Regions from separate parts of the Luteibacter sp. 9133 genome, predicted to be linked through region 3. Evidence: riboswitches for the same ligand, from Rfam matches in the RefSeq annotation. Region 3 holds a riboswitch; each other region holds the start of a gene.
What was found. A riboswitch is a leader RNA that binds a small molecule or an ion and turns the genes downstream of it on or off. The one in region 3 is predicted to bind cobalamin.
Positions count from the first base shown of each region.

Region 1 (7,319 bases), 4.1 Mb from region 3:
GGGCCCTCACGCTGTCCCGGGTTACCGTGCGCAAGGCCATCGGCGGCCTGGTCGAGGATGGTCTGCTCACCCAGCGTCATGGCGCGGGCACCTTCGTGTCCGAGCGCATCGTCAAGCCGCTGTCGCGTATGACCAGCTTCACCGAGGATCTTCGCGCGCGCGGGCTCAATCCGCGCTCGGAGTTCTTCGAGCGGGCCATCGGCGAGGTCACCCCGGAAGAAGCCATGGCGATGAATCTCTCGCCCGGCACCCAGGTGGTCCGCCTGCACCGCCTGCGCTACGCGGGCGACGAGCCGCTGGCGATCGAGCGCAGCGCGGTGCCACTCAACCTGCTGCCCGACCCCAGCCTGGTCGAGGACTCCCTGTACGAAGCGCTCGACACGCTGGGCAACCGCCCGCGACGTGCGTTGCAACGCCTGCGCGCGGTGGTGCTGGGCCCTGCCCAGACCCGGCTGCTCCGGCTCGGCGCCGGCAGTGCCGGGCTGAATATCGAGCGGCGCAGCTTCCTCGACGACGGCCGCATCGTCGAGTTCACGTGTTCCTGGTATCGCGGGGACATCTACGACTTCGTCGCCGAACTGCAGAGCGACTGACGGACCCTTCTTCATGACGATCCAGCCGCAAGACACCCTGATGTACCGCGAAGCGCACGAGACCGCCGAGGTCGTCGAGCGGCAGCTTGCCCTTAACGAAGCCGTGATCGGCGCCCTTGCCGAGCGCCTGCGCGCGAACCCGCCGCGCATGGTGATCACCTGCGCCCGTGGCAGTTCGGATCACGCGGCGATGTACGCGAAGTACGTGTTCGAGACGCAGCTGGGCGTCGTCACCGCCTCGGCCTCGCCGTCGGTCACCTCGATTTACCACGCCGCGCAGCGCCTCGATGGCGCGCTTTACGTCGCCGTATCCCAGTCGGGCAAGAGCCCGGATCTGGTCCGCAATGCCGAGGCCGCGAAGAAGGCCGGTGCGTACGTCGTGGCGCTGGTCAACGTGACCGACTCGCCGCTGGCGGACGTCGCGGACGTGGTCGTCCCGCTGCACGCGGGCCCGGAAACCAGCGTCGCCGCGACCAAGAGCTATCTCGGCGCGCTGTTCGCGATTCTGCATATCGCCGCCCGGTGGAGTGGCAAGGCCGAGATCGCCGACGCCTGGCCGCGTTGCCCGCGCAGCTGCGCCAGGGCTGGGATGCCGACTGGTCGTCGCTGACGGAAGGCCTCGTCGATGCGCACAACCTGTTCGTGGTCGGTCGTGGCTTCGGCTTCGCCGGTGCGCTGGAAGCGGCGCTCAAGTTCAAGGAAACCTGCGGCCTGCATGCCGAAGCCTTCAGCGCGGCCGAAGTGAAACACGGCCCGATGGCGCTGGTCGGCCCGGACTTCCCGGTGCTGTTCTTCGCGCAGAACGACGACACGCTCCCGGGCGTGCTCGATGTCGCCGCCGAGTTCCGCAAGCGTGGCGCCAATGTCTGGATCGCCGCGCCGGGTGCGACGGGTGAGGGTGTGCTGCCGCTGGTCGCCACCGCACCGATCGCCGCGCCGCTGATCACGGTGCAGAGCTTCTACCGCGCCACGGCGGCGCTCGCGCTGAAGCGCGGCTTCAATCCCGACGTGCCGCCGCACCTGAATAAAGTCACCGAGACCGTCTGACCGCCACCCTCAAGGAATCGCCATGACCCTCGCCCTCGTCAACGGCCGTGTGCTCACCGACAATGGATTCCAGAGCGGCTTTGCCGTGCTGGTCGACGATGGAAAGATCACCGGACTGGCGCTGCCATCCGACCCGCGCGTGCGCGCGGCGGAGCGCCATGACCTCGGTGGTCGCACCTTGCTGCCCGGCTTCATCGACTGCCAGGTCAACGGCGGGGGCGGCGTGTTGTTCAACGATGCACCGACGGTCGACGCGATCCGCACGATCGGCGAGGCACACGCGAGATTCGGCACCACGGGTTTCCTGCCCACGCTGATCAGTGACGACGCGGAGGTCATGGCGAAGGCCATCGATGCCGTGAACGACGCCGTCGCCCAGGGCGTGCCGGGCGTGCTCGGCATCCATCTGGAAGGTCCCTTCATCGCCCCTGAACGCAAGGGCGTGCACGACCCGGCCAAGTTTCGCATCGCCGATGCCGACGATGTCGCGATGGTCGCGCGGCGCCACGGCGGCGTGACCCTGCTGACGCTGGCCCCCGAGCGCGCTTCCGCGGAAGTACTCCAGCAGCTGGTCGCCAACGGCGTCATCGTAGCCGCGGGCCACACGGCTGCCGACTACGAGACCACGCGCCATGCACTGGCGACGGGCGTGCGCGGCTTCACACATCTGTTCAACGCGATGACACCCTTCACCAGCCGCGAGCCTGGCGTCGTCGGTGCCGCGCTCGAAGACCAGGCCAGCTGGTGCGGTCTGATCGTCGACGGCCACCACGTGCACCCGACCTCGCTGCGTGTCGCCATCGCGGCGAAGGCGCCACGGAAGATGATGCTGGTCACCGACGCGATGCCGCCTGTGGGCTCGGACAATCCGAACTTCGTGCTCAAGGGCGAAACCATCACCGTGCGCGACGGCGTCTGCCAGACGGCGGACGGCACGCTGGCCGGCTCCGCGCTGGACATGGCCACGGCGGTGCGCAACACGGTCGACATGGTCGGCGTAGCCTACGATGAGGCCGCGCGCATGGCGTCGACGTATCCGGCCGCGTTCCTCGGCCTCGGCGCCACCCACGGTCATATCGCCGCCGGTTACCGCGCCGACTTCGTCGTGATGGACGAGACCCATACGGTGATCGAAACCTGGATCGGCGGCGAGCGCGTTTACGCCGCGGGCTGATCGGGCGGTCGTGACAGCGCCCCACCCTCCGGTTAAAGTCGCGGGGTTCGGGTGTCCCCGGGGCGTCGCGCCACGGGGATGAAACGGGAAGCCGGTGCGCCGCCTCTGCGGCAAGGCCGGCACTGCCCCCGCAACGGTAAGCGCCCGGGGTCGTCACGGCCCCTCGGACACGGCTTCAGCCACTGCGACAGCGGGAAGGCGCCGGTCCGACACCCCCTCGGGGACGGCGTGAGTCCGGAGACCGGCCCGACGACGCGCCCCGTGAGCCATCCCGGGGCGTCGTCCCGTTTCGGGCGATTCGCGGAGGGCGAATCCGGACAGTCATCCGGGTTCCGCCGGTGTGCCGTTCGCCGTATGTCCTCCTCGCGCGCCCTTTGAGCTACGCATTGCCGCGCTATGCGGCGGAGGAAGACCGTTCCATGAAGAAGACCCTGCTAGCGGCAGCCCTGCTGTCGTCGATCGCCGCTGCCCACGCGGCCGACGCACCGGACGCCCTCGATCCCGTGATCGTCACCGCGACCCGCACGGCCACGCCGCTGGACGAGGTACTCGCTCCGGTGACCGTGATCACCCACGAAGACATCGAGCGTCTGCAGCCGCGTAACGTCCAGGACCTGCTCGCCGGGCTGCCCGGTGTGGTCATGGCCAACACCGGCGGTATCGGCCAGCAGACCTCGCTGTTCATGCGTGGCAGCAACTCCTCGCACACGCTGGTCCTCGTGGACGGTGTCCGCGTGGGTACCGTGGGCGCGGGTCTGCCGGCTTACGAGCAGCTGCCGGTCGAGCAGATCGACCATATCGAGGTCGTCCGCGGTCCGCGCTCGAGCCTTTACGGCTCCGACGCGATCGGCGGCGTCATCCAGATCTTCACCCGCCACGGCCAGGCCGGCGAAGCGCCGACCCCGAGCCTCTCGGTCACCGGCGGCAGCCACGGCTACACCGCCGGTCAGGTCGGCGTGTCGGGCGGCACGACCCACGGCTGGTACAACGCCAGCCTCGGAGGCCAGTACACCTCGGGCATCAACGCCTGCCGCATCGGCGCGGGCACGGCGTTCAAGGGCTGCTTCACCGACGAGCCGGACCATGACGCCTATCGCACGTACAACGGCGCGCTGTCGGGCGGTTACCGCTGGGACGACGGCACCGAGCTCACCGGCAGCTGGCTGCGCAGCAAGGGCGATATCGAATACGACGGCGACTATCAGAACCTGACCCGACGCTCGCAGCAGGTCGCCGGCGCGAAGCTGGCCTTCGACGTGCTGTCCGCGTGGCGCATGTCGGTCAGCCTGGGCCAGAACCAGGACCGCGCCGACAACTACCTCAACGGCGCCAACAAGGGCTATTACGACGCGGACTTCAACTACGTCACCGGTGCCGACAAGCTGCGCGTGGGATATCTGTACTCTAAGCGCAATCAGGGTTCCTGGCAGAACGACTTCACGCTGGCCCCGGGCCAGACGCTGAGCGCCGGCGTCGACTACCAGCAGGAAAAGCTGAGCAGCGACACGGATTATCTCAAGGACACCCGCAACAACACGGGCGTGTTCGCGCTCTACCAGGGCGTGTTCGGCCCGCATGAGATCCAGCTGTCGGCCCGCCACGACCACAACACCCAGTTCGGCAACCACACGACCGGCTCGGCCGCCTATGGCTTCCGTTTCGACAACGGCATGAAGGTCACGGCCTCTTATGGCACCGCCTTCCACGCGCCGACCTTCAACGACGAGTACTACCCGTACGGCGTGCCCACGGTGAACCTCAAGCCGGAGAAGTCGCGCACCGCCGAGATCGGCCTGTCGGGTCGTCCGGGCATCTGGAACTGGGCCGTCAACGCCTACCAGAGCCAGGTCGACGACCTGATCGGCTACGACGCGAACTTCCTGCCGGTCAACGTCAGCAAGGCCCGCCTGCGCGGCCTCGAAGGCCAGGTGGGCGCGGACGTCGATGGCTGGCACGTGCGCGGCTACCTGACGCTGCAGCAGCCGCTGGACCGGGACAGCGGGTTCGAGAAGGACAACCTGCTGGCCCGCCGTCCGCGTCGCACCGGTCGCGTGGATCTGGACAAGGACCTGGGCGCGTTGACGCTGGGCGGCTCGGTCTACGCCTCGGGTTACAGCTACGACGACGCGGCCAACACGACGCGTCTGGGCGGCTACACGACCGCGGATCTGCGTGCCACCTGGCACATGGACGATGCCTGGAGCGTGCAGGGCCGGGTCGCGAACGTGGCGGACAAGCGGTACGAGACGGCGGCGTATTACAACCAGCTGGGACGGACGTATTACCTGACGCTGCGGTTCTCGCCCGTACGCTGAGGGAGCACCGTGTAGGAGCGCGCCTGCGCGCGATGTTTCACGGCATCGCGCGCAGGCGCGCTCCTACCCCTGGCACCGGGCTCGGGCAAACGCCGCACCCCTGTCTTCCGGCAGGGCCCCCACTAAAGGCACACGCCACGGACCGGCGCGGACGTCATAAAGTCCCCGGGCGCGGGTATGCTTCCCGCGATCACAGGAAGTGTCGTGAACGTTTTTGCACCTTTCATTCGCCGGCCGATCGGAACCTCGCTGCTTGCGGCGGGGCTCGTGCTGTGCGGCTCCATCGCCTACATGCTGCTCGGCGTGGCGGCCCTGCCGTCCATCGAAGTGCCCGCCGTCTTCATCCAGACGCAGATGCCCGGTGCGAACGCGCAGACGATGGCCTCGACCATCATCGCCCCCCTGGAGCGCCACCTCGGCCAGATCCCGGGTGTGGACCAGATGTATTCCAACAGCTCGGAAGGCAGCGGCTTCGTCCGCCTCCGTTTCAGCATGGACCGCTCCACCGATGCCGCCGCGCGTGACGTGCAGGCCGCGATCAACGCGTCCGCCGCCGACCTGCCGGCCGGCATGCCCAGCCCCCCACAGTACTTTAAGTTCGACACCGGCCAGATTCCCGTTCTGCTGGTGTCGTTCACCTCGAAGTCGCTGCCGCCGGACAAGCTCTACGACGTCGTCGACACCCTGATCCGGCCCGCCGTGGCGCAGATCGATGGCGTGTCGCGCGTACAGGTCTTCGGCGGGACCCCGCACGCCGTGCGCGTTGAGCTGGATACCCGCGCGTTGTCGTCCAAGGGACTCACCGCCAACGATGTGTCCAATGCGCTGCACGCCGCCAACGTGACCTCGCCGCAGGGCCTGCTGTCCGACGGCAAGGCACAGATGACGGTCGTCGCGAACGACAGCATTCGCGACGCGAAGGATTTCGGCGACATCCTCATCGCGATGCGCAACAACGTGCCGGTGCGCCTCTCGGACATCGCCCGCGTCTACAACGGCCAGCAGGACCAGTACCAGGCCGCATGGTTCCAGGGCGAGCGCTCGGTCACCATGCAGATGAGCAAGCGTCCGGAGGCGAATTCCATCGCCACCGCCGACGCGATCCGTGCCGCGCTGCCGCGCTTCCGTTCGCTGCTGCCGGCGGACGCGAAGGTCACCCCCATCTTCGACCTGACCCAGACCACGCAGTCCGCGCTGCACGAGGTCAAGGTCGCGCTGCTGATCAGCATCGTCATGGTCTTCCTGGTCATGATGGTGTTCCTGCGCCGTCTCGGTCCGACGCTGATCGCAACGCTGAGCGTGCCGTTGTCCCTGGCCGGCGCCTTCGTCGTGATGTGGACACTCGGCTATACGCTAAACACGATGTCGCTGATGGCGCTGGTGCTGTGCATCGGTTTCGTCGTCGATGACGCCATCGTGGTCATCGAGAACATCGTCCGGCACATGGAGAACGGCAGCAAACCGATGCCGGCGTCGCTCGAGGGCGTGCGCGAGATCGGCTTCACCGTGATGTCGATCACGCTGTCGCTGGTGGCGGTGTTCGCGCCGCTGCTGTTCGGCAACAACATGATCACCAAGTTGCTGCGCGAGTTCTCGGTGACCCTGGCGGCGGCCGTGCTGATTTCGGCCATCGTGTCGCTGACGCTCACGCCGGCCCTCTGTGCCCGCTATCTCAAGCACGACGAGCCCGACCGCCAGCCAGGCCGCGTCGAGCGCGCGCTGGAACGCTTCGATCGCGGGTTTCTGCGCCTGTATGAGCGCGGACTGGACTGGGCGATGCGCCATCGGCGCGTCATGCGCTGGCAGCCACTCATCCTGCTTTTCGCCACCTTCGCGCTGGGCTTCGCCGTGGTGAAGACCGCCGGTGGCAATTTCATGCCCGCCGAGGACACGGGCATGCTGCAGGCCGATGTCACCGCGGACGCCAACATTTCGCCGGACGAGATGTCGCGACGGCTCAAACGCGTCGGCGAAATGATGCAGAACGACCCGGCCGTCGCCGATGTCACCACACTGCTCGGCAGCGGTAACGATGGCGCGGCCGTCGGCAACAGCGGCACCATGTTCATCGATCTGAAGAAGAAGGGGAGCGGCCCGGACCTGCGCCATGAATCCATGAAGGAATTCATGGATCGCAAGGGCAAGGAGTACGACAAGCTCTCCGATGTCCAGGTCTTCATGAATCCCGTG
Region 1 covers NZ_JUHO01000001.1:4,489,849-4,497,167, reverse strand. The annotation lists gene FA87_RS19540 (GntR family transcriptional regulator) at 1-593, shown strand, start outside; partial or broken gene FA87_RS19535 (SIS domain-containing protein) at 607-1,640, shown strand; gene nagA (N-acetylglucosamine-6-phosphate deacetylase) at 1,663-2,814, shown strand; cobalamin riboswitch at 2,847-3,079, shown strand; gene FA87_RS19525 (TonB-dependent receptor) at 3,234-5,129, shown strand; gene FA87_RS19520 (efflux RND transporter permease subunit) at 5,334-7,319, shown strand, end outside.
Region 1: it holds a riboswitch for cobalamin, as region 3 does, so the genes downstream of both, FA87_RS19525 (TonB-dependent receptor) here and btuB (TonB-dependent vitamin B12 receptor) in region 3, are expected to answer to the same signal.

Region 2 (7,319 bases), 3.3 Mb from region 3:
CGCCACCACCGTGACGGGCCCAGCCGCCGTAGGTGTCGACGATGATCTTACGGCCGGTCAGGCCGCAGTCGCCCACCGGTCCGCCGATGACGAACTTGCCGGTCGGGTTGATGTGGAACTTGGTGCCCTTGTGCAGGAGCTTCGCCGGCAGCACGGGCTTGAGGATCAGCTCGCGTACGCCTTCGATCAGGTCCTTTTGCTTGACGTCCGGATCGTGCTGGGTCGAGAGCACGACGGCGTCGATGGCGACGGCTTCGCCGTTCTCGTAGCGCAGGGTGACCTGGCTCTTGGCGTCCGGGCGAAGCCACGGCAGCGGCGAGTTCTTCTTCTTGCGGACCTTGGTCTGCTGCTCGACGAGACGATGCGCGTAGTGGATCGCCGCCGGCATGTACTCGGTGGTTTCGTTGGTCGCATAGCCGAACATCAGGCCCTGGTCGCCAGCGCCCTGTTCTTCCGGCTTCTTGCGGTCCACGCCCTGGTTGATGTCAGGCGACTGCTTGCCGATCAGGTTGAGAACGCCGCAGGTCTCGCCGTCGAACCCGACTTCCGAGGAGTCGTAGCCGATGTCGAGGATGACCTTACGGGTCAGCGCTTCCAGATCGATCCAGGCGCTGGTGGTGATCTCACCCGCGACGATGGCGACACCGGTCTTCACCAGCGTCTCGCAGGCCACGCGCGCACGCGGGTCCTGGGCCAGGATGGCGTCCAGAACGGCGTCGGAGATCTGGTCGGCGATTTTGTCCGGATGGCCTTCGGAGACCGACTCGGAGGTGAAGAGGAAATTGCTCATCGAGGGTATATATCCTTCTTTACGGATAAAGAGATAAATGGGGCGCGCCATGATACACGCCCCGTCGCCGGTTTGCAGCGGCAAGGGTACCCCCGGCGGGTGACGATTGCATGGATGTTCAGCGCGGGAAGGGGTAGGAGGGGGTTGGGAGGGGGTTGCCGCCCGCTCTGTTGGCTTTTCGCGCGCGAGGCGCGCTCCTACGACAGCCGCCGTGTAGGAGCGCGCCCCGCGCGCGAAAGGCCAACAGCGCGGGGACACGGTGCCCCTTTTTCCGTCAGGCCACCTCCGCCAGTCGTTCGCGGGCCGCCCGGGCCACGGCCACCATCCCGGTCAGCGCCTCAGCTACCTCGGGCCAGCCGCGGGTCTTCAGGCCGCAATCGGGATTGACCCAGAGCTGGTCCGGACGAAGCACCTCGAGCGCCCGGGACAGCAGATCGGCCATTTCCTCCTTGCCGGGCACCCGCGGGGAGTGAATGTCGTAGACGCCGGGTCCGATCCCGTTCGGGTAGCGGAACCGTGTGAAGGCGTCCAGCAGCTCCATCCGCGAGCGGCTGGTCTCGATCGAGATCACGTCCGCGTCCATCGCGGCGACCGCCTCGATGATGTCGTTGAACTCCGAGTAGCACATGTGGGTATGGATCTGGGTCGAGTCGCTGACGCCACCCGCGGTGATCCGGAACGCGTCGACCGCCCAGTCCAGATAGGCGGCCCAGTCACCCCGGCGCAGCGGCAGGCCTTCGCGCAGCGCCGGCTCGTCGATCTGCACGATGCCGATGCCGGCTTTCTCGAGATCGTGGACCTCGTCACGCAAAGCCAGGGCGATCTGTCGGCACACCTCTGCACGCGGGAGATCGTCACGTACGAACGACCACTGCAGCATCGTCACCGGACCGGTGAGCATGCCCTTCATCGGCCTGGCGGTCAGGGACTGGGCGTATGCGGACCAGGCGACGGTCATCGCGGCGGGACGCGCCACGTCACCGAAGACGATCGGCGGCTTGACGCAGCGCGAGCCGTAACTCTGCACCCAGCCCAGAGACGTGAACGCGTAGCCTTGCAGCTGTTCGCCGAAGTACTCGACCATGTCGTTGCGCTCGGGCTCGCCGTGCACGAGGACATCGAGGCCCGCTTCTTCCTGAAACGTCACGGCGCGCCGCACCTCCTCGCGAAGCACGGCCGTATAGGCCCCGTCGTCGAGCTTGCCCGAGCGATGCGCGGCACGTGCAAGGCGTAGTTCCGTGGTCTGCGGAAACGAGCCGATGGTGGTGGTCGGCAGGTCGGGCAGGCCGAAGCGCTGCTTCTGCACATTCGCGCGAAACGCGTAGGCCGAGCGGCGCTGTCCGAACTGGGGCGTCAGTCCACGTACGCGCGCCCGCACGTCGGCGCGCAGCACGTCGGGAGAAAGCAGACGCGCCGCCACCGTCGCTTGCTGACGCGCGAGCGCGAGCTGCGCCGTCTCGTCGCCGACGGCGGCATCGGCGTAGCGTCGCAGTTCGGCGATCTTCTGCCGCGCGAACGACAGCCAGTCGCCGATCGAACCCGGCAGGTGCCTTTCTTCCGACGCATCGATCGGCACGTGCAGCAGCGAGCACGACGTCGACAGCCACAGACGCTCGTCGCCGAGGCGCTCGCGTGCGCGGGCGATGCGCGGCGCGATGGCGGACGGGTCGCTCAGCCAGATGTTGCGGCCGTCGAGCACGCCGGCGGACAGCACACGACCGGCGGGAAGCGCGTCAAGCACGGCATCCAGTTGCCCAGGCGCGCGCGCTAGATCGACATGCAGGCCGGCGACGGGCAACGACGCCGCCAGTTCGAGGTTGCCGCCGAGCTCGCCGAAATAGGTCGCGAGCAGGATGCGGCCGCGCGGCCGTTCACCGATGGCGGCATAAGCGCCGCGATAGGCCGCCTGCCAGTCCGGCTCGAGATCGAGCACGAGGGCCGGTTCGTCGACCTGGATCCAGTCGGCACCCGCGTCCGCGAGCGCATCGAGCAAACCGCTCCACGCCGGCAGCAACGCGTCGAGCAGCGCGAGGGGATCGCTGCCGTCGACGGTCTTGGCCAAACGGAGGAAGGTCAGCGGACCGAGGAGTACGGGGCGCGCCGCATGGCCGAGGGCGACGGCTTCACGATATTCCGCGACGACCTTGTCGGCACGCGTGGCAAACGACTGGCCCGCCTGCAGCTCGGGGACGATGTAGTGGTAGTTGGTGTCGAACCACTTGGTCATCTCCAGCGCGTGCAGGTCGACTTCGCCGTCCTGACGGCCGCGTGCCATGGCGAAATAGCCGGCCAGCGGATCGCGCTGATGGAGTGCACGGTAGCGCGGGGGAATGGCGTCGACCGCGACGGCGGCATCGAGCACATGGTCGTAAAGCGAGAAGTCGTTGACGGGAACGCTGTCGGCTCCCGCGTCGCGCGCGAGGCGCCAGTGGCGTTCGCGGAGCTGACGGGCGACGGTGAGCAGGTCGTCGGCGCTGGTTTCACCCCTCCAGTGACTTTCGAGCGCTCGCTTCAGTTCGCGGCGTCGGCCGATGCGGGGAAAACCGGGGTAGGTAACGTGTGGCATGTGGATGATTCCTCTTCGTGGCAAAGAGGAGGGAAGGGCGGTTCGTCGCGGACGCACGTGCACTGCCACACGGAAGGTGCGGCAGCGTGAAGGCGTCATGCGGCTTACCGTCGACCTTCGCCCCCGCGGGCGAACCGGACCCTCGCGCGAACGCGACGGCCCAGGTCGGGCAGGGCACACGCACCCATGACGGCACGCGCGCCCAGGCCGGCGGCAGGTCTTCGGGCTCGTGGATGTGGCACCTGGGTGCCGCCTTGCGTGTCGCTTCCCGGATCGCCATCGATCCAGTGCTGATGACGCGCTCGTCTCCACATACCGCTGCGGGGCAGCGCCGGATTCTCACCGGCTTCCCTCTTAGCTTTTATCCTTCTATTCGAATAGAGAGATAAAGACCGCTGGCGGCCCAGAGGTTAGCCCTACGGACGGGGCAGGTCAACGAGCCAGGCATGCATCGCGTCGACATGTCGCCCGCGACGATGCGCCAGGGCATCGGGAGTAAGGCATGGCGGCAAGGCACATCGTGATGGCGACGGTGGGATCGCAGGGTGACCTGTTTCCGTTCCTGTCCGTGGGGCGGGAGCTGGTGGCGCGGGGCCATCGGGTCACCATCGGTGCCCATGCGATTCATCGCGAGGCGGTGGCGGAGGCCGGGCTGAGGTTCGTCCTTGCCAGCGGGATCGCGGAGCCCGAGGACAAGGCCGCCTTCGCTGCCCGGGCGTTCCATCCGCTGCGCGGTCCGCGCTTCGTCGTACGTGACCTGGCTGCGGAGGATGTCGCGGCGAGCTACCGCGCGCTGGCGCCAGTATGTCTGGAGGCCGATGCGATCGTCACCTCGACGCTCGCCTTCGCCGGCCAGATTCTGGGCGAGACGACACGCGTGGCGTGGTTGTCCGCCGTCCTGTCGCCCGCGGTGTTCCTTTCCGCTTTCGATCCGCCGGCGACGGGCATGGCGCGACTCGACCGTTTCTTACGTGCGTCGCCGCGTCGTGGCGCATGGGTGCGCCGGATCGGCGAGCGGGTGACCGCACCGTGGACACGTGCCGTGCGCAGCTTCCGGCAGTCGCTGGGTCTGGCGCCGGTGTCGGTGTGGGGCGATCCGTTTCATCGCGGACAGCACGCGCGCGATGGTGTGCTGGCGATGTATTCGCCGTTGCTGGGTCACGCGCCGCAGGATGCCCCGGCGCACAGCGTGGTCACTGGCTATTGCCGTTACTCGCCCTTCAACGAAACCCTTCCCCCGGAGCTGTCGGCGTTTCTCGACGCGGGTGACGCGCCGATCGTGTTTACGCTGGGATCGGCGGCGGTGCACGCGGGCGAGGCCTTCCTTCGCGAGAGCATGGCGGCGGCAGGCGCGCTCGGACGTCGTGCCGTCTTGCTCACCGGCTCGCCCGAGATGCGCGCGCGGTTGCCCGACACGTTGCCAGCCGGGGTGATGGCTGTGGAATACGCGTCACACGGTGCACTGTTCCCGCGCGCTTCCGCGGTGGTACACCACGGGGGTGTCGGCACGACGCAGGAGAGTTTGCGCGCGGGGTGTCCGGCGCTCGTGGTGCCGCATGGCTTCGATCAGCCTGACAATGCGGCGCGTGTGCTTCGGCTGGGTGTGGGCGGTGTATTGCCCGCTTCGCGTTACCGCGCTGACCGTGCGGCGGCGAAGCTGCGCGTCCTCCTGACTGACGAAGGCGTGGCCTCGCGCGCCCAGCGCGCGGCTGAAGTCATCCGGGCCGAGCGAGGCGCGTCGCTGGCCGCGGATGTGATCGAACAGGCGATGGCGCGGCGAGACCGCCCTATGGCAACAACATAGCCGAACTGCCGCAAGCAACGCTTACTCGAACCCTGCGATCGCCCGCGGCGTATAAGCCTCCTCCAAAGCTGCCGTCTCTTCCTCGGTCAGCTCCAGATCGATCGCCGCCACCGCATCATCGAGATGCTGCGGCTTCGACGCCCCGACGATCGGCGCAGTCACGCCGTCACGATGCGCCACCCACGACAATGCCACCTGCGCACGAGGCACGCCACGCGCATCGGCCACCTTCTTCACCGCCGCGACGATGGCGCGATCCGAGTCTTCCGTGGCGTTGTAAAGCGTGCCGCCGAAGACATCGCTCTTCTGCCGGTCGCTGCCCTCGTCCCAGTCGCGCGTCAGCCGTCCGCGTGCCAGCGGGCTCCATGGCAACACCGCGATGTGCTCGTCGATGCAGAACGGAATCATCTCGCGCTCTTCCTCGCGCTGCAGCAGGTTGTAGTGATCCTGCATGCTGACGAACTCGGTCCAGCCGTGCATCCGCGAGGTGTAAACCATCTGCGCGAACTGCCACGCATACATCGACGAGGCGCCGAGGTAGCGGACCTTGCCGGCCTTCACCACGTCATGCAGTGCCTCGAGCGTTTCCTCGATGGGCGTGGTCTGGTCGTAGCGATGGATCTGCAGCAGGTCGATGTAGTCGGTACCGAGGCGGGCCAGCGAATCGTCCACCGAATGGAAGATCGCCTTGCGCGACAGGCCGCCGCCGTTCGGTCCCTTGCGCCAGTGGAAGAAGGTCTTGGTGGCGATCACCACCTCGTCGCGTTTCGCAAAATCTTTCAGGGCGCGTCCGACGATCTCCTCGGATGTGCCATCGGAGTAGGCGTTGGCCGTGTCGAAGAAGTTGATGCCAAGGTCCAGCGCCTTGCGAATGAAGGGCCGGCTCTGTTCTTCATCGAGCGTCCAGGCGTGGTTTCCGCGGTCGGGAACGCCATAAGTCATGCAACCGAGCACCAGCGGCGAGATATCCAGGCCGGTACGGCCGAGCTTGATGTAGCGCATGCGAAGACTCCATCGGGGAATACGCCATTGTGGCCGATCGGACGTAGACGTTGCATATACCTGCCATGGCTATGATCACCGTGAACCGCGGCTCCGACGCGATGCGCCCTGCCGCGTCCCCCACCGGAGTCATGAAATGCCGTCCACTCTCTATTCACGCAGGCCGCCCCGTATCACGGGCGTGGTCATAGCGCTTCTCGGTCTGTTTCTCGTGGGAGGCGGAGCGTGGCTCGCGGCTCTCGGAGGCTCGTTCTATTACCTCATCGCTGGTGCCGCGGTCGTAGCGACCGGCATCCTGCTCGTGCGCGGTTCGGCCAGCGCCCTCTGGCTCTATGCCGTGATCCTGCTCGGGACGGCCATCTGGGCGTTCACCGAGGTCGGGCTCGTGGGCTGGCAGCTGGAACCGCGACTGCTGGTTCCGGTGCTGCTCGGTATCTACCTCCTCATGCCCTGGGTACGTCGCAAGCTCACTCCCTCGGGCAGTGGCGCCTTCGCGGTGATCGTGGCCGTTATCGTCAGCGTCGGTCTCGGCGTGGCGGGTTTCATGCAGCCCGTCGGCACGCAGGGCGAAGCGGTCATCCGAAACATGGCGGATGGCCACGACGCCTCGGTGCCGGACAGCGACTGGCAGTTCTACGGCCGCACACCCAGGGGCGATCGCTTCTCGCCGCTTGACCAGATCAACGCGACCAACGTCAGGGACCTCAAGGTCGCCTGGACGGCGCGGACGGGCGACACCATGCGTCCGGGTGAGGATCAGGGCGGTACCGACGCGGGTCACGAGTTCAACTTCGAAAACACCCCGATCAAGATCGGCGACACGCTCTATGTTTGTACCGGCCATAGCTGGGTGGTCGCCTTTGACGCGGCCACGGGTGCGAAGAAGTGGAGTTTCGATCCCAAAGCCAATACCGATGCGGATGTCTATCTGGCCTGCCGCGGCGTAGCCTATTACGAAGCGCCGCGGGGCACGCAGACCGATTGCCCGCGTCGCATCATCGCGCCGGTACTCGATGCCCGCGTGCTCGCGCTCAACGCCGATACCGGCAAGCCCTGCGAGGATTTCGGCGAGCACGGCTTCGTCTCGCTGACGCAGTATCTCGGCCATGTGCCGGCCGGCTTCCACTTCGTGACGTCGCCGCCGATGGTGCTGAAGG
Region 2 covers NZ_JUHO01000001.1:3,599,103-3,606,421, reverse strand. The annotation lists gene metK (methionine adenosyltransferase) at 1-790, opposite strand, end outside; gene metE (5-methyltetrahydropteroyltriglutamate--homocysteine S-methyltransferase) at 1,065-3,356, opposite strand; cobalamin riboswitch at 3,551-3,768, opposite strand; gene FA87_RS15735 (glycosyltransferase) at 3,859-5,160, shown strand; gene FA87_RS15730 (aldo/keto reductase) at 5,182-6,162, opposite strand; gene FA87_RS15725 (membrane-bound PQQ-dependent dehydrogenase, glucose/quinate/shikimate family) at 6,299-7,319, shown strand, end outside.
Region 2: it holds a riboswitch for cobalamin, as region 3 does, so the genes downstream of both, metE (5-methyltetrahydropteroyltriglutamate--homocysteine S-methyltransferase) here and btuB (TonB-dependent vitamin B12 receptor) in region 3, are expected to answer to the same signal.

Region 3 (7,319 bases):
TGATGGCCACGGGGGCGCGCACCTACCTGGGCTCGCTGGCGCACACGCTCTCGGGCGAGCGCGTGCAGACCAGCTTCGACCGCGGTATCTCCTCGGTGAGCTGGCTGCTGATTCGCTTCATGGCGGTCATGGTGCCGGTCGTTTTCCTGATCAACGGCTTCGACAAGCACGACTGGCTGGGCGCCTTCATGTTCGGCCTGTCGGTCGCCGTGGGCCTGACCCCTGAAATGCTGCCGCTGATCGTCACCGCCAACCTCGGCAAGGGCGCCATCGCCATGTCGAAGCGCAAGGTGGTGGTGAAGCGCCTCAACGCGATCCAGAACTTCGGTGCCATGGACGTGCTGTGCACGGACAAGACCGGCACCCTGACGCTCGACAAGATCGTGCTCGAGCGTCACGTCGACCTCAACGGCGACGACTCCGACGACGCGCTGGAATACGGCTACCTCAACAGCCGCTTCCAGACCGGCCTGCGCAACCTGATGGACAAGGCCGTGCTGGCCCACCGCGACCTCGAGCCGGTGGCACGTCGCTTCCACGTTGTCGACGAGATTCCGTTCGACTTCCAGCGCCGCCGCATGTCGGTGGTGGTGGCGGACGGGCAGGGCGAGCAGTTGCTGGTCTGCAAGGGCGCCGTGGAAGAGATGCTGGCGATCTGCAGCGAGGCCCGCATCGGTGACGTCACGGAGCCGATGACCTCGGAGAAGCGCGCCGAGATCCGCGCCATGACAAATCGCCTCAACGAGGACGGGCTCCGCGTGCTGATCGTCGCCGTGCGTCGCGATCCCACCGGCGACCGCGCTTATGGCGTGGCGGACGAAGCGGGCCTCACGGCTGTCGGCTGCCTCGCGTTCCTCGATCCGCCGAAGGACTCCGCGGCGACCGCCATTCGCGCGCTGAACCACCACGGCGTGGCGGTGAAGGTCATCACCGGCGACAACGAGGCGGTGACGCGCAAGATCTGCACCGAGGTCGGTCTCGATGTGCAGGAGTCCGTCCTGGGCCGCGATATCGAGCAGCTCGACGACGATGCTCTCGACGCGATGGTCGAGCGCACCACGGTCTTCGCCAAGATGTCGCCCGTGCAGAAGGCGCGCGTGGTCAAGGCGCTGCAGCGCCGTGGTCACACGGTGGGCTTCCTCGGCGACGGCATCAACGACGCGCCGGCACTGCGCGACGCTGACGTGGGCATCTCGGTCGATACGGCGACCGATATCGCCAAGGAGTCGGCGGACATCATCCTGCTCGAAAAGAACCTGATGGTGCTGGAAGAGGGTGTGATCGAAGGGCGTATCACCTTCGGCAACATCATGAAATACATCAAGATGACCGCCAGCTCCAACTTCGGCAACGTGTTCAGCGTGCTGGTGGCGAGCGCGTTCCTGCCGTTCCTGCCGATGCTGCCGCTGCAGATCCTGGTGCAGAACCTGCTGTACGACCTGTCGCAGCTGTCCATCCCGTTCGACCGCATGGACGAGGAATACCTGCGTGTGCCGCGTAAGTGGGACGCGGGCGATATCGGTCGTTTCATGGTGTGGATCGGTCCGGTCAGCTCGGTGTTCGACATCACGACGTTCTGGCTGATGTGGCATTACTTCGGGGCGAACGATGTCGCTCACCAGTCGCTGTTCCAGTCCGGCTGGTTCATCGAGGGTCTGCTTTCGCAGACGCTGGTCGTGCACATGATCCGCACGCGACGCATCCCGTTCCTGCAGAGCGTCGCATCGGCGCCGGTACTGGCGCTGACCGTCGCGATCATGATCATCGGCATGTTCATTCCGTACACGGCGATCGGTGCGCGCATCGGCATGCAGCCGCTGCCGGGCATCTACTTCGCCTGGCTGGCGCTCACCCTGGCGTCCTACTGTGTGCTGACCCAGGTGATGAAGACGATCTACATCAAGCGCTACGGCCACTGGCTGTAGGGATCGCGTCCCACAGGACGCGTCGCCCGAACGCTACGATGTGCCCTGGGCGCGGCGGGACAGACCCGCCGCGCCGAACACGGTGTCATGTGTGCTCCTCAACCACGGAGTCACAACGATGCTTCGAAACACCCTCGCTGCCGCTCTTCTCGTCCTGCCGCTGGCGGCTTTCGCCCAGACGCCGCCCGCCGCCGATCGGTACGTCGACATCGTCAACTGGCCGACCGCGGAAGCCGGCCTCGACCGTTTCGCCGGTGTCGAAGCCACGCTCAACGGTGGCTTCGACAAGATCTGCGGCGACACCTTCTGCGAAGGCGAGTTTCACAACCTCCGCCCTATGCAGCTGACCTGTTCGGTCGACGCGACCAAAAGCAGCATGAAGCAGTGCGTGTGGACCTTTGCCGGGACCACCGCTTCGGTGGTCACCAAGTCCGGTGCCGTGCAGGCCGCCGGCAAGCTGTACAAGTGCAAGATCCGTCTGCCGAAGGACATGCTGGTGGAACAGTTCTACGAGGCCATGAAGGCGGACGACGCCCTCAACGCCAAGCTCCCCGGGTCCCGCAATTCCGTTTACGACAGCCTCGTCGGCTGCCTCTGATCCCATCGGGCTATACCGGGAAGGCTTGGTACGACCCGGGCCGCCGGCTCCGCGGAAGCGGCGCCGGCGGCTTCTTGTCGTTGCAGGGGGCAGCCCTGCTGGCGCGCAAGTCGTACCTATATCGATGCCCTGCTCGCCGCGTTGCATCGCGGGCAATGAGCGCGCCCGCGAATCGCCATAAACGCGCCGCGCATCCGCCCGGACGCGCACGCACATTGACGTGACACCCAGGGGATCCCACGCATGAACCGCACACCCGGCCTCGACACGCTGCGCGCGATTGCCATCGCCTGGGTGATGTTGTTTCACAGCTATCTGGTCGGCGGCCTCGGCGATGGCTTCAGCAAGCTGGAATGGTCGGGGTGGATGGGCGTCGACCTGTTCTTCGTGCTGAGCGGCTACCTCATCGGCACGCAGGTGCTGAAGTCCCTGAAGACCACCGGAAGACTCGATTTCCCTGGCTTCTACCGGCGCCGTTTCGTACGGATATTTCCTGCGTTCATCGTCGTGCTGGCGATGTATGCGTTATGGCCGGCATGGCGAGAAACGCCGGGTATGCAGCCGTTGTGGCAATTTCCGACGTTCACCTTCAACCTGTTGTTCGACAACGGCGACAACTATGCGTTCTCCCACGTGTGGTCGCTATGCGTGGAAGAACACTTCTATCTCGTCTTTCCCTTGCTGGCCTTCGCGCTGACGCGCAAACCCGCTCTGTGGAAGTTCATCACCGTATGCGTCGCGGTGGTCGCCGGCGGCCTCCTGTTGCGGGCATGGCTGTGGTCCGATTTGCTGGGACCGGCTCGCGATACGGACATCGGTGCGGGACTGGTCTACCTCCGTTACCTCTATTACCCCACGTGGTCGCGCCTTGATGGGCTCGTCGCCGGTGTCGCCCTGGCGGCGTGCGGGGTGTATCGCCCGCAGTGGATGGCATGGATCCATGCGCGCGCGGGCTGGGTGCTCGGCGCCGCCACCGTTCTCCTTGGCGTCTGTCTGGTCCTTTTCGACGGTGCACGCCCCCTGTTCTGGCCCTGCGTCATCGGCTACCCCCTGCTGTCGCTGGCGATGGGTGGCTTCGTCGCCGCCTTCAGCGGCCCGACCGTCTTCGCAAGGCTGCGGGTGCCCGGTGCCGGATGGCTGGCCGCCGCTTCGTACAGCCTCTATCTCTGCCACAAAGGCGTTTTTCATCTGACGGAGGGGCTGCTCGGTGACGGTCTGGCCGGTCATCGCTTCGTCCGTTTCGCCATCTATGCGTCCGCGACCCTGGCTGGCGGTGCGCTGCTTCACTATGGTGTCGAGCGCCCGTTCCTGCGCTGGCGCGACCGCCGCGTTCATGCTTCGGATACACTACCGCCGCCCAAGGTGATTCCCGGCGTCGCAGCCGGGGATTGAAACGGGAATCCGGTGACCCGCGCGATCCACGAGGTCCGCGTCATTCCGGAGCTGCCCCCGCAACGGTAGGCGAGCCAAAGGTCTGCATGAAGCCACTGTGCCCCGAAAGGCATGGGAAGGCGCCGACCGGCAGGGATTCTCCCTGCGCTCGCAAGCCCGGAGACCGGCCTTCGAGGTAACACCGGACAGGCGGAGGGCCATGTCGAGGGTGGCCGGCCGGCCTTCCGCCATCGGCGATCCCCGCTACCGTCTCCCTGTCTCTCGCCATTCATGCCGCGCGGATGGGCGCGGTAGTGCAGGAGTCACCACGTGTCGCTTCGTATTTCCACCCTCGCGGTCGCCATCGCGATGGCATGCCTCGTTCCCGCCGCGGCCTTCGCCGATGACACCTCCACTGACCTCGACAAGGTCGTGGTCACCGCGAGCCGGACCGAGCAGACCCAGGCGCAGGTGCTGTCCGCCTCCACGGTGATCGACCGTGCCGGGATCGAGCGGCTGCAGCCGCGCTCGCTGGCCGACCTGCTGCGTGCGACGCCCGGTGTGTCCATCGCCAATAACGGCGGCCCGGGCAAGTCGACCTCCGTCTTCATGCGCGGCACCGAGTCCGACCACGTGCTGGTGCTGATCGATGGCGTGAAGGTGGGTTCAGCGACCTCCGGTACGGCGGCCTTCCAGGATATTCCGGTCGACCAGATCGAGCGCATCGAAATCGTCCGTGGCCCGTTCTCCAGTCTCTATGGCTCGGACGCGCTGGGCGGCGTCATCCAGATCTTCACCCGTCGTCCGGAAGGCAGCTTCGTGCCGAACTTCTCCGTCGGCGGCGGCAGCTACGACACCTTGCGCGGCTCGGCCGGCTTCAGCGGACGCGGCGCCAACGGCTGGTACGCGGTGGAAGCGAACCACGACCAGACCGACGGCATCAACGCATGCCGCGGCCGCCCCAGCCCGGGCGGCGGCGGTTGCTACACCTACGAGCCGGACAAGGACGGTTACCGCAACAATGCGCTGTCGCTGAAGGGCGGATGGCGCTTCGACGAGCAGTGGGACGCCGACGTCAATGCCATGCGCACCGAAGGCGCCAACCATTACGACGGCACCAGCAGCAACTTCGCCGACTCGTCGACGCAGGTCGTTGGCGGCCGTCTGCGCTATACGCCGTCGAAGGACGTGAAATTCACCCTCAACCTCGGTCGCAGCGGTGACTTCTCGACCGACTACGAGAACGGCGTCTACGCCGATACGTTCAACACGCATCGCGACGTCGCCTCGGTGCAGGCGGACCTCGGTCACGTCGGTGGGGACGCAGGCCAGACCACGCTCGGTTACGACTGGCAGCGCGATCGCGTCGTCGGCAGCACCGACTACTTCGTCGATGCGCGTCGCAATCACGCGATTTTCGGCCAGTGGCTGCAGGCATTCGGCGACAGCTCGATCCAGGCCAGTCTGCGCCGTGACGAGAACAGCCAGTTCGGCGGCAAGACCACCGGCAGCCTGCAGTACGGCTACATGCTGACGAAGGACCTGCGTGTCACCGGCAGCTACGGCACCGCGTTCAAGGCACCGACGTTCAACGACCTGTACTACCCCGACTACGGCAATCCGGACCTCCGCCCGGAAACTTCCCGCAACTGGGAGCTGGGGCTGCGCGGTACGCCCACGTGGGGTAACTGGTCGATCAATGCCTTCCAGAATCACATCGACAACCTGATCGTCTTCGACTCGAGCCTGACCGGTCCGCTGTTCCCGTTTGGTGGCGCGAACAATATCGACCGCGCACGGATCCGTGGCGTGGAGCTGGCAGCCGACACCACCGTCGCCGACTGGCACCTCTCGGGTAACGCGACGTGGCTGCAGCCGGAAGACGATAGCGACGACGACAGCAAGGGCAACCTGTTGCCACGACGTGCCCGCCGTACCGCGAATATCGACGTCGACCGCTCGTTCGGCGCGCTGAGCGTCGGTGCCAGTGTGTTCGCCTCGGGCTATCGCTATGACGACTCGACCAACCTGCACCGGCTGGGTGGCTACGCGCTGACCGATCTGCGCATCGCGTACGCCTTCGCGCCGGCGTGGTCGGTGGAGCTGGCCGGCAAGAATGTCTTCGATCGCCACTACGAGACCGCGCGTTACTTCAATCAGCTGGGTCGCAACTACATGCTCACGTTCCGTTACCAGCCCCGCTCGTAATCCGTCCCCCCGTACGAGGTACGACCCGATGAAACCCCTGTCACGTCCGTTGTTTGTCGCCATGTCGGCATGGTTCGCGCTGATCATGATCGCCACGCGTTTTCATCACTTCGGCGATGTACTGCATCTTCCCGACGCGTCGATGGCGTTGTTCTTCCTCGGGGGTATCTACCTGCGAAAGCACCTGGCCTTCGTCGCCTTCGTCGTCCTGGCCGTGCTGATCGACTGGGTTTCGATCAGCTACGCGGGCGTGAGCGACTTCTGCATCACGGTGGCCTATTCGTTCATGCCGCTGGCGTACGCCGTGCTCTGGTACGGCGGCCGCCTGGTGGCACCGCGTTTCGACGGTTCACTGGCATCGCATGCGATGGTTTTCGCGGCATTGCTGGTCTGCGCCACGGTCTCGTACGCCATATCCAATGGTGCGTTCTACTGGCTGGGTGGCCGTTACACCGATACCAACATGACCCAGTACGTCCAGCGCTTCATGCAATGGGCGCCGCTCTTCGTGCATGCCGCCGCGGCGTATGTGCTGGTGGCTCAGGTGGTCCAGGCGGCGGTCTGGCGCTTCGCACCGCGGGCACGGGACGCCCGTACCACTCACGCATGAGCGGCGACACCACGCCATGGAGTGAAATGGACGAGGAGGCTCGTCATCGCGACCGCATGCGCCGGAAGAAGGAGCTGATCGACCGACGTATCGCGAAAGCGACCATCGATCGCGGCGTGCTCGTGGTCAACACCGGCAACGGCAAGGGAAAGAGCTCGTCCGGATTCGGTATGCTGGCGCGGTCGCTCGGCCATGGCTTTCGTTGTGGCGTCGTCCAGTTCATCAAGGGCAGTTTTTCCACCGGCGAGGAGGCATTCTTCCGCATGTACGAAGACGGTCCGCTCGATTACCACGTGATGGGCGAAGGCTATACGTGGGAGACACAGGACAAGGCGCGCGACATCGCGGCGGCCATGGCCGCGTGGGATGTCGCCGAGCGCATGCTCGCCGACCCGGCATACGATTTCATCCTGCTAGACGAGCTGAACATCGCGCTGGTGAAGCAATACATCCCGCTCGATCGCGTGCTCGACGCCTGCCGGGCGCGGCCCGAACGACAGCATGTGGTGATCACGGGCCGTGGCGCGCCGGATGCGCTCGTCGAACTGGCGGATACCGTGACCGAGATGCGCGTGGTGAAACACGCCTATCAGGCGGGTATCCGCGC
Region 3 covers NZ_JUHO01000001.1:345,503-352,821, forward strand. The annotation lists gene mgtA (magnesium-translocating P-type ATPase) at 1-1,925, shown strand, start outside; gene FA87_RS01275 (hypothetical protein) at 2,044-2,523, shown strand; partial or broken gene FA87_RS01280 (acyltransferase) at 2,767-3,843, shown strand; cobalamin riboswitch at 3,867-4,102, shown strand; gene btuB (TonB-dependent vitamin B12 receptor) at 4,225-6,102, shown strand; gene FA87_RS01290 (hypothetical protein) at 6,131-6,712, shown strand; gene cobO (cob(I)yrinic acid a,c-diamide adenosyltransferase) at 6,739-7,319, shown strand, end outside.

Region 4 (7,319 bases), 350 kb from region 3:
GCGCCGAATCGACATCGCCCATGCCGACGTTCAGGCGGCCCGCCGCATCGCGGTCCACCTTCAGCATCTGTTGCTTGCCGACGATGTCGAAGTCGCTGCCGACGGCGGAACTCCTTCATGCTGCGCATCTGACGCACCAGCTTCAGCGTCCAGGGCTGCAACGGTTCGCCGCCGGTACTGATCAGCTGGAACGAGTACTGCCCGCGGTTGCTGTTGCCCCCGCTCCCGCCGAGGAACTGCACGGGATTCATGAAGACCTGGACATCGGAGAGCTTGTCGTACTCCTTGCCCTTGCGATCCATGAATTCCTTCATGGATTCATGGCGCAGGTCCGGGCCGCTCCCCTTCTTCTTCAGATCGATGAACATGGTGCCGCTGTTGCCGACGGCCGCGCCATCGTTACCGCTGCCGAGCAGTGTGGTGACATCGGCGACGGCCGGGTCGTTCTGCATCATTTCGCCGACGCGTTTGAGCCGTCGCGACATCTCGTCCGGCGAAATGTTGGGCGTCCGCGGTGACATGTCCTCGGCGGGCATGAAATTGCCACCGGCGGTCTTCACCACGGCGAAGCCCAGCGCGAAGGTGGCGAAAAGCAGGATGAGTGGCTGCCAGCGCATGACGCCGATGGCGCATCGCCAGTCCAGTCCGCGCTCATACAGGCGCAGAAACCCGCGATCGAAGCGTTCCAGCGCGCGCTCGACGCGGCCTGGCTGGCGGTCGGGCTCGTCGTGCTTGAGATAGCGGGCACAGAGGGCCGGCGTGAGCGTCAGCGACACGATGGCCGAAATCAGCACGGCCGCCGCCAGGGTCACCGAGAACTCGCGCAGCAACTTGGTGATCATGTTGTTGCCGAACAGCAGCGGCGCGAACACCGCCACCAGCGACAGCGTGATCGACATCACGGTGAAGCCGATCTCGCGCACGCCCTCGAGCGACGCCGGCATCGGTTTGCTGCCGTTCTCCATGTGCCGGACGATGTTCTCGATGACCACGATGGCGTCATCGACGACGAAACCGATGCACAGCACCAGCGCCATCAGCGACATCGTGTTTAGCGTATAGCCGAGTGTCCACATCACGACGAAGGCGCCGGCCAGGGACAACGGCACGCTCAGCGTTGCGATCAGCGTCGGACCGAGACGGCGCAGGAACACCATCATGACCAGGAAGACCATGACGATGCTGATCAGCAGCGCGACCTTGACCTCGTGCAGCGCGGACTGCGTGGTCTGGGTCAGGTCGAAGATGGGGGTGACCTTCGCGTCCGCCGGCAGCAGCGAACGGAAGCGCGGCAGCGCGGCACGGATCGCGTCGGCGGTGGCGATGGAATTCGCCTCCGGACGCTTGCTCATCTGCATGGTGACCGAGCGCTCGCCCTGGAACCATGCGGCCTGGTACTGGTCCTGCTGGCCGTTTGTAGACGCGGGCGATGGTCCGAGAGGCGCACCGGCACGTTGTTGCGCATCGCGATGAGGATGTCGCCGAAATCCTTCGCGTCGCGAATGCTGTCGTTCGCGACGACCGTCATCTGTGCCTTGCCGTCGGACAGCAGGCCCTGCGGCGAGGTCACGTTGGCGGCGTGCAGCGCATTGGACACATCGTTGGCGGTGAGTCCCTTGGACGACAACGCGCGGGTATCCAGCTCAACGCGCACGGCGTGCGGGGTCCGCCGAAGACCTGTACGCGCGACACGCCATCGATCTGCGCCACGGCGGGCCGGATCAGGGTGTCGACGACGTCGTAGAGCTTGTCCGGCGGCAGCGACTTCGAGGTGAACGACACCAGCAGAACGGGAATCTGGCCGGTGTCGAACTTAAAGTACTGTGGGGGGCTGGGCATGCCGGCCGGCAGGTCGGCGGCGGACGCGTTGATCGCGGCCTGCACGTCACGCGCGGCGGCATCGGTGGAGCGGTCCATGCTGAAACGGAGGCGGACGAAGCCGCTGCCTTCCGAGCTGTTGGAATACATCTGGTCCACACCCGGGATCTGGCCGAGGTGGCGCTCCAGGGGGGCGATGATGGTCGAGGCCATCGTCTGCGCGTTCGCACCGGGCATCTGCGTCTGGATGAAGACGGCGGGCACTTCGATGGACGGCAGGGCCGCCACGCCGAGCAGCATGTAGGCGATGGAGCCGCACAGCACGAGCCCCGCCGCAAGCAGCGAGGTTCCGATCGGCCGGCGAATGAAAGGTGCAAAAACGTTCACGACACTTCCTGTGATCGCGGGAAGCATACCCGCGCCCGGGGACTTTATGACGTCCGCGCCGGTCCGTGGCGTGTGCCTTTAGTGGGGGCCCTGCCGGAAGACAGGGGTGCGGCGTTTGCCCGAGCCCGGTGCCAGGGGTAGGAGCGCGCCTGCGCGCGATGCCGTGAAACATCGCGCGCAGGCGCGCTCCTACACGGTGCTCCCTCAGCGTACGGCGAGAACCGCAGCGTCAGGTAATACGTCCGTCCCAGCTGGTTGTAATACGCCGCCGTCTCGTACCGCTTGTCCGCCACGTTCGCGACCCGGCCCTGCACGCTCCAGGCATCGTCCATGTGCCAGGTGGCACGCAGATCCGCGGTCGTGTAGCCGCCCAGACGCGTCGTGTTGGCCGCGTCGTCGTAGCTGTAACCCGAGGCGTAGACCGAGCCGCCCAGCGTCAACGCGCCCAGGTCCTTGTCCAGATCCACGCGACCGGTGCGACGCGGACGGCGGGCCAGCAGGTTGTCCTTCTCGAACCCGCTGTCCCGGTCCAGCGGCTGCTGCAGCGTCAGGTAGCCGCGCACGTGCCAGCCATCGACGTCCGCGCCCACCTGGCCTTCGAGGCCGCGCAGGCGGGCCTTGCTGACGTTGACCGGCAGGAAGTTCGCGTCGTAGCCGATCAGGTCGTCGACCTGGCTCTGGTAGGCGTTGACGGCCCAGTTCCAGATGCCCGGACGACCCGACAGGCCGATCTCGGCGGTGCGCGACTTCTCCGGCTTGAGGTTCACCGTGGGCACGCCGTACGGGTAGTACTCGTCGTTGAAGGTCGGCGCGTGGAAGGCGGTGCCATAAGAGGCCGTGACCTTCATGCCGTTGTCGAAACGGAAGCCATAGGCGGCCGAGCCGGTCGTGTGGTTGCCGAACTGGGTGTTGTGGTCGTGGCGGGCCGACAGCTGGATCTCATGCGGGCCGAACACGCCCTGGTAGAGCGCGAACACGCCCGTGTTGTTGCGGGTGTCCTTGAGATAATCCGTGTCGCTGCTCAGCTTTTCCTGCTGGTAGTCGACGCCGGCGCTCAGCGTCTGGCCCGGGGCCAGCGTGAAGTCGTTCTGCCAGGAACCCTGATTGCGCTTAGAGTACAGATATCCCACGCGCAGCTTGTCGGCACCGGTGACGTAGTTGAAGTCCGCGTCGTAATAGCCCTTGTTGGCGCCGTTGAGGTAGTTGTCGGCGCGGTCCTGGTTCTGGCCCAGGCTGACCGACATGCGCCACGCGGACAGCACGTCGAAGGCCAGCTTCGCGCCGGCGACCTGCTGCGAGCGTCGGGTCAGGTTCTGATAGTCGCCGTCGTATTCGATATCGCCCTTGCTGCGCAGCCAGCTGCCGGTGAGCTCGGTGCCGTCGTCCCAGCGGTAACCGCCCGACAGCGCGCCGTTGTACGTGCGATAGGCGTCATGGTCCGGCTCGTCGGTGAAGCAGCCCTTGAACGCCGTGCCCGCGCCGATGCGGCAGGCGTTGATGCCCGAGGTGTACTGGCCTCCGAGGCTGGCGTTGTACCAGCCGTGGGTCGTGCCGCCCGACACGCCGACCTGACCGGCGGTGTAGCCGTGGCTGCCGCCGGTGACCGAGAGGCTCGGGGTCGGCGCTTCGCCGGCCTGGCCGTGGCGGGTGAAGATCTGGATGACGCCGCCGATCGCGTCGGAGCCGTAAAGGCTCGAGCGCGGACCGCGGACGACCTCGATATGGTCGATCTGCTCGACCGGCAGCTGCTCGTAAGCCGGCAGACCCGCGCCCACGGTACCCACGCGGACACCGTCCACGAGGACCAGCGTGTGCGAGGAGTTGCTGCCACGCATGAACAGCGAGGTCTGCTGGCCGATACCGCCGGTGTTGGCCATGACCACACCGGGCAGCCCGGCGAGCAGGTCCTGGACGTTACGCGGCTGCAGACGCTCGATGTCTTCGTGGGTGATCACGGTCACCGGAGCGAGTACCTCGTCCAGCGGCGTGGCCGTGCGGGTCGCGGTGACGATCACGGGATCGAGGGCGTCCGGTGCGTCGGCCGCGTGGGCAGCGGCGATCGACGACAGCAGGGCTGCCGCTAGCAGGGTCTTCTTCATGGAACGGTCTTCCTCCGCCGCATAGCGCGGCAATGCGTAGCTCAAAGGGCGCGCGAGGAGGACATACGGCGAACGGCACACCGGCGGAACCCGGATGACTGTCCGGATTCGCCCTCCGCGAATCGCCCGAAACGGGACGACGCCCCGGGATGGCTCACGGGCGCGTCGTCGGGCCGGTCTCCGGACTCACGCCGTCCCCGAGGGGGTGTCGGACCGGCGCCTTCCCGCTGTCGCAGTGGCTGAAGCCGTGTCCGAGGGGCCGTGACGACCCCGGGCGCTTACCGTTGCGGGGGCAGTGCCGGCCTTGCCGCAGAGGCGGCGCACCGGCTTCCCGTTTCATCCCCGTGGCGCGACGCCCCGGGGACACCCGAACCCCGCGACTTTAACCGGAGGGTGGGGCGCTGTCACGACCGCCCGATCAGCCCGCGGCGTAAACGCGCTCGCCGCCGATCCAGGTTTCGATCACCGTATGGGTCTCGTCCATCACGACGAAGTCGGCGCGGTAACCGGCGGCGATATGACCGTGGGTGGCGCCGAGGCCGAGGAACGCGGCCGGATACGTCGACGCCATGCGCGCGGCCTCATCGTAGGCTACGCCGACCATGTCGACCGTGTTGCGCACCGCCGTGGCCATGTCCAGCGCGGAGCCGGCCAGCGTGCCGTCCGCCGTCTGGCAGACGCCGTCGCGCACGGTGATGGTTTCGCCCTTGAGCACGAAGTTCGGATTGTCCGAGCCCACAGGCGGCATCGCGTCGGTGACCAGCATCATCTTCCGTGGCGCCTTCGCCGCGATGGCGACACGCAGCGAGGTCGGGTGCACGTGGTGGCCGTCGACGATCAGACCGCACCAGCTGGCCTGGTCTTCGAGCGCGGCACCGACGACGCCAGGCTCGCGGCTGGTGAAGGGTGTCATCGCGTTGAACAGATGTGTGAAGCCGCGCACGCCCGTCGCCAGTGCATGGCGCGTGGTCTCGTAGTCGGCAGCCGTGTGGCCCGCGGCTACGATGACGCCGTTGGCGACCAGCTGCTGGAGTACTTCCGCGGAAGCGCGCTCGGGGCCAGCGTCAGCAGGGTCACGCCGCCGTGGCGCCGCGCGACCATCGCGACATCGTCGGCATCGGCGATGCGAAACTTGGCCGGGTCGTGCACGCCCTTGCGTTCAGGGGCGATGAAGGGACCTTCCAGATGGATGCCGAGCACGCCCGGCACGCCCTGGGCGACGGCGTCGTTCACGGCATCGATGGCCTTCGCCATGACCTCCGCGTCGTCACTGATCAGCGTGGGCAGGAAACCCGTGGTGCCGAATCTCGCGTGTGCCTCGCCGATCGTGCGGATCGCGTCGACCGTCGGTGCATCGTTGAACAACACGCCGCCCCCGCCGTTGACCTGGCAGTCGATGAAGCCGGGCAGCAAGGTGCGACCACCGAGGTCATGGCGCTCCGCCGCGCGCACGCGCGGGTCGGATGGCAGCGCCAGTCCGGTGATCTTTCCATCGTCGACCAGCACGGCAAAGCCGCTCTGGAATCCATTGTCGGTGAGCACACGGCCGTTGACGAGGGCGAGGGTCATGGCGATTCCTTGAGGGTGGCGGTCAGACGGTCTCGGTGACTTTATTCAGGTGCGGCGGCACGTCGGGATTGAAGCCGCGCTTCAGCGCGAGCGCCGCCGTGGCGCGGTAGAAGCTCTGCACCGTGATCAGCGGCGCGGCGATCGGTGCGGTGGCGACCAGCGGCAGCACACCCTCACCCGTCGCACCCGGCGCGGCGATCCAGACATTGGCGCCACGCTTGCGGAACTCGGCGGCGACATCGAGCACGCCCGGGAGCGTGTCGTCGTTCTGCGCGAAGAACAGCACCGGGAAGTCCGGGCCGACCAGCGCCATCGGGCCGTGTTTCACTTCGGCCGCGCTGAAGGCTTCGGCATGCAGGCCGCAGGTTTCCTTGAACTTGAGCGCCGCTTCCAGCGCACCGGCGAAGCCGAAGCCACGACCGACCACGAACAGGTTGTGCGCATCGACGAGGCCTTCCGTCAGCGACGACCAGTCGGCATCCCAGCCCTGGCGCAGCTGCGCGGGCAACGCGGCCAGGGCGTCGGCGATCTCGGCCTTGCCACTCCACCGGGCGGCGATATGCAGAATCGCGAACAGCGCGCCGAGATAGCTCTTGGTCGCGGCGACGCTGGTTTCCGGGCCCGCGTGCAGCGGGACGACCACGTCCGCGACGTCCGCCAGCGGCGAGTCGGTCACGTTGACCAGCGCCACGACGTACGCACCGGCCTTCTTCGCGGCCTCGGCATTGCGGACCAGATCCGGGCTCTTGCCCGACTGGGATACGGCGACGTAAAGCGCGCCATCGAGGCGCTGCGCGGCGTGGTAAATCGAGGTGACCGACGGCGAGGCCGAGGCGGTGACGACGCCCAGCTGCGTCTCGAACACGTACTTCGCGTACATCGCCGCGTGATCCGAACTGCCACGGGCGCAGGTGATCACCATGCGCGGCGGGTTCGCGCGCAGGCGCTCGGCAAGGGCGCCGATCACGGCTTCGTTAAGGGCAAGCTGCCGCTCGACGACCTCGGCGGTCTCGTGCGCTTCGCGGTACATCAGGGTGTCTTGCGGCTGGATCGTCATGAAGAAGGGTCCGTCAGTCGCTCTGCAGTTCGGCGACGAAGTCGTAGATGTCCCCGCGATACCAGGAACACGTGAACTCGACGATGCGGCCGTCGTCGAGGAAGCTGCGCCGCTCGATATTCAGCCCGGCACTGCCGGCGCCGAGCCGGAGCAGCCGGGTCTGGGCAGGGCCCAGCACCACCGCGCGCAGGCGTTGCAACGCACGTCGCGGGCGGTTGCCCAGCGTGTCGAGCGCTTCGTACAGGGAGTCCTCGACCAGGCTGGGGTCGGGCAGCAGGTTGAGTGGCACCGCGCTGCGCTCGATCGCCAGCGGCTCGTCGCCCGCGTAGCGCAGGCGGTGCAGGCGGACCACCTGGGTGCCGGGCGAGAGATTCATCGCCATGGCTTCT
Region 4 covers NZ_JUHO01000001.1:470-7,788, forward strand. The annotation lists partial or broken gene FA87_RS20115 (efflux RND transporter permease subunit) at 1-2,205, opposite strand, end outside; gene FA87_RS00010 (TonB-dependent receptor) at 2,250-4,304, opposite strand; cobalamin riboswitch at 4,458-4,690, opposite strand; partial or broken gene nagA (N-acetylglucosamine-6-phosphate deacetylase) at 4,723-5,873, opposite strand; gene FA87_RS00020 (SIS domain-containing protein) at 5,896-6,930, opposite strand; gene FA87_RS00025 (GntR family transcriptional regulator) at 6,944-7,319, opposite strand, start outside.
Region 4: it holds a riboswitch for cobalamin, as region 3 does, so the genes downstream of both, FA87_RS00010 (TonB-dependent receptor) here and btuB (TonB-dependent vitamin B12 receptor) in region 3, are expected to answer to the same signal.